2 regions of the Vibrio sp. VB16 genome follow, and region 1 is predicted to be linked to the other one. Evidence: predicted binding sites of a transcription regulator. Region 1 holds the regulator's gene; the other holds the start of a gene.

Region 1 (4,179 bases):
GCGGTGTTGCAGTAATCAAAGTCGGTGCAGCAACTGAAGTTGAAATGAAAGAGAAAAAAGATCGCGTAGAAGATGCACTTCACGCTACTCGCGCAGCCGTTGAAGAAGGCGTTGTTGCTGGTGGTGGTGTTGCACTTATTCGTGCAGCATCGAAAGTCGTTGGCCTTGAAGGTGCTAACGAAGAGCAAAACGTAGGTATTCGCGTTGCACTTCGTGCTATGGAAGCGCCGTTGCGTCAAATCGTTGAAAATGCGGGCGACGAAGATTCTGTTGTTGCTAACAACGTTAAAGCTGGTGAAGGTAGCTACGGCTACAACGCGGCGACAGGCGAATACGGTGATATGATTGCAATGGGTATCCTAGACCCAACTAAAGTAACTCGTAGCGCGCTACAGTTTGCCGCATCGGTTGCTGGTCTTATGATCACAACAGAAGCGATGATTACCGATATGCCAGCTAAAGATTCAGGTGGAATGCCTGATATGGGCGGCATGGGTGGTATGGGTGGCATGCCAGGCATGATGTAAGAAGGATTTGGCTTCTCGTCACTGAATGTCTTGCTCTCAAGTCACACAGTTTAGAGAACCCTAAACCTTGTTATAGTAAAAACCGAAGTTTTATCGCTTCGGTTTTTTTGTGCGTGTAGAAAATGGTTTAATTACTGGTTAGGCTTAATATTAATTATAAATTAGAAGAGAAGTGACGAAGTGCAAAGTATTATCCGAATACGACCATATACCCCAGAGGACGCCTGTACGTTGAGAACGTTGTTTTTTGATACTGTGCGTAGTGTAAATAGAAAGGACTACTCTGAAAGGCAAATAGAAGCTTGGGCATCAGATGAAATTACGCTTGATAGTTGGCAGGCACTTCTGGATAAACTTGTGCCTTTTGTCGCCGAAATTGATAACAGGATAGTGGGTTATGCCGATCTCCAATCTGATGGATTGATTGGCCATTTTTATGTCGATCACAATCATCAAAGTATGGGGATTGCGGGTGCTTTAATGCAACAAATTTTCCAGCAAGGTAATAAAAGCAAAATTCGTCGACTTTATTCGCATGTCAGTATTACTGCGAAACCTTTTTTTGAACACTATGGTTTTAAGGTAGCAGAAGAGCGACAAGTGGATCTCAGAGGGCAAACACTCATTAATTATAGAATGGAACTGCAACTATAAACCAATGCGTATCTTTTCTTATGGCATAAAAAAAGCAGCGTAAACGCTGCTTTTTAATCAATGCTGTTTGTGACGGTATTAACGTGTACCGTAAACGACGATAGTTTTACCGTGAGCAGAAATTAAATTCTGTTCTTCAAGCATCTTAAGAATACGACCAACAGTTTCACGTGAACAACCTACAATCTGACCAATCTCTTGACGAGTGATCTTAATTTGCATGCCGTCTGGATGAGTCATCGCATCTGGTTGTTTTGCTAAGTTCAGAAGTGTTTGAGCAATACGTCCCGTCACATCTAAGAATGCTAAGTCACCAACTTTTTGACTAGTCGTTTGTAGACGGCTTGCCATTTGAGCTGAAAGACGCATTAAAATGTCAGGATTAACTTGAATAAGCTGGCGGAATTTCTTAAACGAAATTTCAGCTACTTCACATGGTGATTTAGCACGAACCCATGCAGTACGCTCTTGATCTTCTTCGAATAGACCTAGCTCACCGATGAAGTCTCCTTGGTTAAGGTAAGAAAGAATCATCTCTTTACCTTCTTCATCCTTGATAAGCACAGCTACAGAGCCTTTCACAATGTAATACAGAGTTTCCGCTTTTTCTCCAGCGTGGATAAGCGTACTTTTGGAAGGATATTTATGAATATGACAATGCGAAAGAAACCACTCTAACGTTGGATCGGTTTGAGGTTTACCAAGAACCATAATTATCTCACTATTATCTGTAGGGCCTGTGCCAGCAGCTTTCCTTTGCTGTGTCCCCGTATTATTGGTGACGTTAGCATAAGATTTTAAATTCATAGCTGCAAGCTACACATGTATATAGGTTAAGAATAGTATCCTTTTTTGCAGTCAATTTCTTGATTTTGATCGCCCTGATTTCCCGTTTCTCTAAGCAAAACTGTGCACATCATCACGGTATCAGAACTAAACTGCATTCAGGCTTAATTTTTAGCCGATTTTCCCAGTTTCTATTAATTGTTGTAGAACCGGTCTGATTATTAATTCCATAGCAAAACTCATTTTTCCTCCTGGAACCACCAGAGTGTTATGGCGAGAAACAAAAGAGCCATCAATCATGGCTAAAAGATAAGGAAAGTCTACATTCTTCATTCCACGTAATCGAATCACGACGAAGCTCTCGTCCAAACTGGGTATCGCTTTCGCATTCAGTGGGTTTGAAGTATCAACAGTCGGAACCCGTTGGAAGTTTATGTGCGTTCGAGAAAACTGAGGGGTAATGTAGTTAAGATAATCATCCATAGAACGAACGATGGAGTCGGTCACGGCTTCTCGTGAATGGCCTCTATCTCGCGTATCTCGTACAAATTTTTGGATCCACTCAAGGTTCACAATGGGGACCATGCCGATTAGCAAGTCAACATGTTGTGAAACATTTATATCACCATCGACAACAGCACCATGCAAGCCTTCATAAAAAAGAACATCGCTATCTTCTGCTAGGTCTTGCCAGGGAGTGAATGTGCCGGGCATCTGATTATAAGGCACGGCCTCATCAAAGGAATGTAAGTATCGTCTTACCTGACCTTGACCTTCATCGCCATACTTTCTAAAAAACTGTTCAAGGGCAGGGAAGTTATTGGCCTCTGCACCAAAGTAACTAATGTGTTTGCCTTGTTCTTTTGCTTTTCGAATTTCAATGTCCATTTCCGGGCGAGTAAATCGGTGAAAACTGTCACCTTCCACCCACGCGGCTTTCACGTCCATCATACTAAACATTTTTCTGAATGCTTCAGATGTCGTCGTTGTTCCTGCGCCAGATGAACCTGTAACTGCGATAATCGGATGTTTTGCTGACATGAGATTCCTTGTCGCTACATTGATGATAATGATGATAATGAAGATATGAAATTAGTGTATGAGATTCTATAAAAAGAATAAACGCTTTACTTTTTGTTATCAGAACTCGCGCTTGAGTTTTATATCGACGGTTTCGTGAAGCTCAGAAAAAACAATCACCGCTTCTCCTGTCTTAAGCTGGGTTCGTACCTGACTGACTTTATCGTCTAAGGTCGTTTCGCTTTGGCCGTAATCTGTCCCTTCTCTTAATACAAACTCTTTGATTAGATTTTCAAGCGTCTCGCTATCTATTTCTTGCCATGGAATGATCATAAAGCCTACTTTTATTCATGATGCGATGTGTTGGTAATATTTGGGTATTGCTTGTTCCAACCAAAAAACGGGTTTAGTCAAGGTTCCGGATAAAAAGCCCACATGACCACCTTGTTTAAAAAGGCGATAGTGTATATTTTTGTTTAATGGAAAGTTTGGTATTACCGCTTGAGTCATAAATGGGTCGTCTTCGGCATGAATGACCTGCAAAGGGATGTTGACCTTATTAATAACATGGATGCCAGAACATTGTTGATAATAATCGTTAGCATTTTTAAACCCATGTAACGGTGCCGTGATCATATCATCGAAGCCATAAAGCGTTTTTAAGGCCTTTAGATCCTGCGTTGAAACGCCAAGTTCCGACACTAGTTGATTCTGTTTCTGTAGCGCATTTTTCTTTAGAGAGGTTAAAAGATAGTTCCGATAAATCTTGGAAAACCCTTGTTCAATTCTTGATGAACATGCTGCTAAGTCAAGAGGTGCAGAGACGACGGTGGCCGCTTCTACTATAGGATCGTCATTGTATTTAGCCAAATAATTAACCAGCATGTTTCCGCCAAGCGATATACCAATGGCGACCTTCGGCTGATCTGGAAACCTGTTTTGTATATGCTCTAAAAAGAAACGAGGGTCCTCGATTTCACCTGAGTGATAGGCTCTCGCTAGCCGATTGGGTCTGCCGCTACAGCCTCGAAAATGCATCATGACAGATAGCCAACCCTGCTGAGAAAAAGCATGCATCAAGCCATTGGCGTATGGACTCTCGAAGCTGCCTTCTAAGCCATGGAAAAGGACAAAAATAGGCTTCTCTTTTGCCGTTGGACTGGTCCAATCTTCACTCCAAGCAAGATCAAGG
Region 2 (4,179 bases), 510 kb from region 1:
CGCAGTATGGCGCTCGCCATCGCACTCTTAAATACGCTATCTCTATTAGAGAGATAGACACTCGCCACTCCTTTTTTCGCTAACTCTTGTCGAACGAGTTGACCTTCTCCTCCCGTTCTTACCAAAACCGCAATATTACCGGCTTGTATTGGCTTTCTCTGCCCTTTTGAGTCCACAAAATAGGCCTCATCACTGCTTTGCAATATCTGACTAATTTTTTCTGCGGTTCCCACGGCCATGCTGTTTGTGTAGTCGGTTTTTGCCATTGGTTCGTCTGTTTCTTGTAACCAATAGGTCAGTGCTTTCTGTTTAACCCCATCTAACCACCAGCTACGATTTTCTGCATCTGGGCTTGGGTTAACACGGTGGAAAGGGATGTCATTATCATACACAAAGGGCGAAGCAGCTTGGGTAAAGACCCCATTAGTCGCATTAACCATATCCGCACTAGAGCGCCAATTGATATCCAACGTGTAGTGATCCACCACCTCATTTCTTGCTCGAATATAGGTAAAAATATCTGCACCCCGAAAGCCATAAATCGCTTGTTTGGGGTCCCCTATCATTAGTAAGCCAGATTCTGGATTAGAAAGGTAGATACGGCTGAAAATACTGTACTGCAATGGGTCGGTATCTTGGAATTCATCAATCATCGCGACGGGAAAAAGAGAACGTATCCTTGCTATAAGACTTCCTTGTTCATCCGAGTCAATGGCAGCAGAAAGGTTGGTTAAGAGATCATCAAATGAGAGCCAGTGCCTCTCTTGCTTTATCTGTTGCAAGTTGCCTCTACACACCTGAATTGCGTGCGCCAAAAGCGGTTCTTTAATACTGGGTTTGTTCGCAATAAACCGACTCACGTGAGCAAAAAGAGGATGATCTGGAATGACTTTATTATCCGGTGTTTTTTCTATCAAAAATTCCTGAGTGAATTTCTCTAGCTTATCTGGGTACTGATACCCTTCTGTTGGGTTTTCTGCCCATTGAGAAATCTCGTTAATCCAGGCAGGCAAATTCTTTTTAGTGAATGAGCGCTTACTTACATCAGAGTCAGTTATTATTTGAGGAATATCTTCAACACTTTCTTTCCAGAACGCTTTAAGCGACTCTATCAGAGCAAGGTTTTTAAGGTGAAGCGCTTCCAACGTATCTTCCATCGCTTCCACAGTAAGAGTGACAGGAACGCCAGTTAATTGGGTAGAAATATCCTTAAGAAGTAACTCTGGTTCGCGCCAAATGGTGCGCACTTCATTAGCGAGATTCAGCGAAAGAGAATAAAAATTTCGGCGCCAATAATCAGCAACCACTTGGGCTTTTAGTTTACTTTCATCCGTGATGAATTCATTGTTGAAACGACTGCCAGATTCAAATGCATTTTGCGTTAACATTCGTTGACAAAATCCATGAATAGTGAAAATTGCCGCTTCGTCCATTTGACGCTCGGCATTGAGTAATACCGATATCACCTGTTTAGTATCAGTGAGTTGCTCGAGCAATAACTTTATGACCGGATCGTTACTCTCGCCTCTTAGGAATGCAATTCTTGCGTCATGAATCTTACTTCGAATGCGTTCTCTCAACTCTGCCGTCGCCGCTTCCGTAAAAGTAACCACTAATATTTGGTCCACGGTTAATGGCGAAGTATGACGGCTCTCCTGATCACCATGCCCTAAAAGCAATCGCAGGTACAAACCGGAGATGGTAAAGGTTTTACCTGTACCTGCAGAGGCTTCAATTAACCTTGCTCCATGTAATGGGAAGCTCATCGTGTTTAAGGTTTGCGGCATAGTTCGATTTCTCGGTTATCAGTTACAATTAGCGCGATCACAATCACGGTTAAGCGTATGGTTTACGGTTAATATCTGTTCAAAGAATTTATGGTCCCTCTGGCCATTGTGGCCGTACTGTAAACGCCCTACAAATAATAATGATTTGCGGACGGCCACCCTACATTCTTTTCCCTTTCATGATTTTTATACATCTACATTTTCACTATCTTGTGTCTGTTTCAGTACACTTAATAACACATCACTGGCAAGTACAGAAACCTGTTGGTACAGTGATTCACTCCATTCTGGCCATACTCGATTAATATATCGGTTGCTGCCTTCACCACTAAACTGATAACCATCGTTAAACGTGTTCGCCATTTTGACATCACCGTCTTCTTTCCCTAAAACCAGCCTTTCCATACCGATTAACGCTGTTTTAGGAAAATACGCTAACGGTTGATTTAGGCCATTAAAATAGTATTGCACCAGTTCAACTAGCCATAATTTAGCTTGCTGTTTGTCGACAGGAAGAATGACTTTATGTTCTAGCCCCGATTTGTCATTAAAACCAATTAGGTGTGTTTTTTTATGCTCTCCTACTACTGCCAAACAGAGGTGATCTATCCAAGCTAGAAGTAGATCCTGACTACGAATTCTACCGCTCCGATAACGAACTAACCCGGATTGATAGTTACCCGATATCCAACCGTTAAGGTTGATAGGTTCCTTCCAGTCATCCAGTTCTATCTGCAGATCGACTTCTATATCACCGAGTGGTGCTTGGCAAAGGAACAATAATTCATCCACCAATTTGTCTGTCTTTTCTCGATTAACACTCAGTTCCAATTCACCAAATGCACCAACTGGCAGGCCACCTTTCGCCCGCTGTTGTTGAACAAAGTTCTGATAAACCGTATTTTCATCTTGATTGTCTAGTTTTGCTTTAAGCAATGAATGTAAGAGTTCATCTCTCAAGTTGAAGCTCTGCAGGTTATTAAGCAGAAAAGGTTCGTCATCTTCTGTGGCTCGGCCAAACTCTTCAAAGAACACCTTGAGTCGACGATTAAAAAAGTACTGAACAGGTAACCGCCAAAAACGTTGCAACTCAGCCAATGGAAGGTGCTCTGGTTGTTCGGCAATATCACGGTAGTCGGGTAAAGGTTGTATGAATGGTTCCGCCTTATGCCCGTCTCTTTTGGCCGAAGCAAGCCATTCGCTAGCATAGCTTTGATATTCAATACCAAATGCTTTCTCATTAAAAGGAACCATAGGGTAATGTACCGTTAAGTTACTTATTAACGAGTGGGCAGAGTCATCGCTGTTTGTCTTTTCTTCTCCAACTAAACAGAAGTTTTGTCCGCAATAATCTAGAAGTTCAGAAACAAGGATTGAAGGAGAACGCTCACTATTATCCTGAATTGAACGTCCAACATAGCTTATATAGAGCTTACTTTGTGCCGACAACAATGCTTCCAAAAACAGATACCTATCATCATCACGCCGAGATCGGTCACCCGCCTTCGCCCGTTTATTCATCAAATCTAACCCGTCCTGTGGCATTGCACGAGGATAAACACCATCATTCATACCTAGAAGGCAAACGACTTCGAATGGAATGGAACGCATAGGCATCAACGTGCAAAAATTAACTTGCCCAGCAAGGAAGCGCTGGCTGACACGTGAAGCCGAGAGTTTGGATTGTAAATAATCCACCAAAATAGTGGGTGAAAGGGATTGCAAATAGTTGGCGTCGGAGAGTTGTGTCGCCAGTTGTTGCAACGCATCACGAATAGATTTTAGTGCTACCTCGCCTTCTAATTCTACTAAGAAAAAATCATCGATTAGACGGTAAAGCAGTGCTTGCCAATCCCCTATTGATTGAGCCTGAGCGAGTTCACAACGGTAGGAGGTAATACGATCAATAAAATGGGCGAATTTTCCGGCTATTTCCGCGTCCATTCCTTGTACTTCATTATATGGCGCAATAGATTGAGTTGAGGTTTCATAAACATTGATGCTTTCATGCATCGCGTAGCCCAGTAGCATACGTTGAATGCCAAACAACCAGGTATTTTGCTTGGTATCTGGGAGGTTAAACTCGGATCCAGTCGTACTATCAAGCCCCCATCGAATACCGGTTTCCTCTACCCAACGTTTACCTTTCTCAAATTCATTATCACTTAAAGAGAATCGACAAAGAATTTCTGGTGTCTCGAGTAATTCAAGAACCTCAGACGCACTGCACCGGCTATCTGGTAGTGTTAACAAACGGATAAAAGCATTCAGGATTGGGCTCTCTTGAGAGGCACTCCTATCAGAAATTGAAAATGGGATGTAGCGTTTGCCCGGTGCATTACCAAAAACAGCCTGAATTGCCGCACTATAAGCATTAATATCCGCCACCATA

The links. The regulator CRP, encoded in region 1, controls carbon source genes, mostly activating them, when cyclic AMP is high. The targets are predictions, from matches to a motif close to TGTGANNNNNNTCACA.
Region 2: recB (exodeoxyribonuclease V subunit beta) is a predicted target of CRP. The motif match lies at 1,820-1,835, and genes of this name have one in related genera.

Annotation. Positions count from the first base shown of each region.
Region 1 is NZ_CP087590.1:3,364,277-3,368,455, reverse strand. Features, by position in the region: gene groL (chaperonin GroEL) at 1-527, shown strand, start outside; gene IUZ65_RS15345 (GNAT family N-acetyltransferase) at 717-1,181, shown strand; gene crp (cAMP-activated global transcriptional regulator CRP) at 1,260-1,892, opposite strand; gene IUZ65_RS15335 (phosphoribulokinase) at 2,139-3,008, opposite strand; gene IUZ65_RS15330 (YheU family protein) at 3,108-3,320, opposite strand; gene IUZ65_RS15325 (hydrolase) at 3,336-4,179, opposite strand, start outside.
Region 2 is NZ_CP087590.1:2,856,215-2,860,393, forward strand. Features, by position in the region: gene recB (exodeoxyribonuclease V subunit beta) at 1-1,787, opposite strand, end outside; gene recC (exodeoxyribonuclease V subunit gamma) at 1,974-4,179, opposite strand, start outside.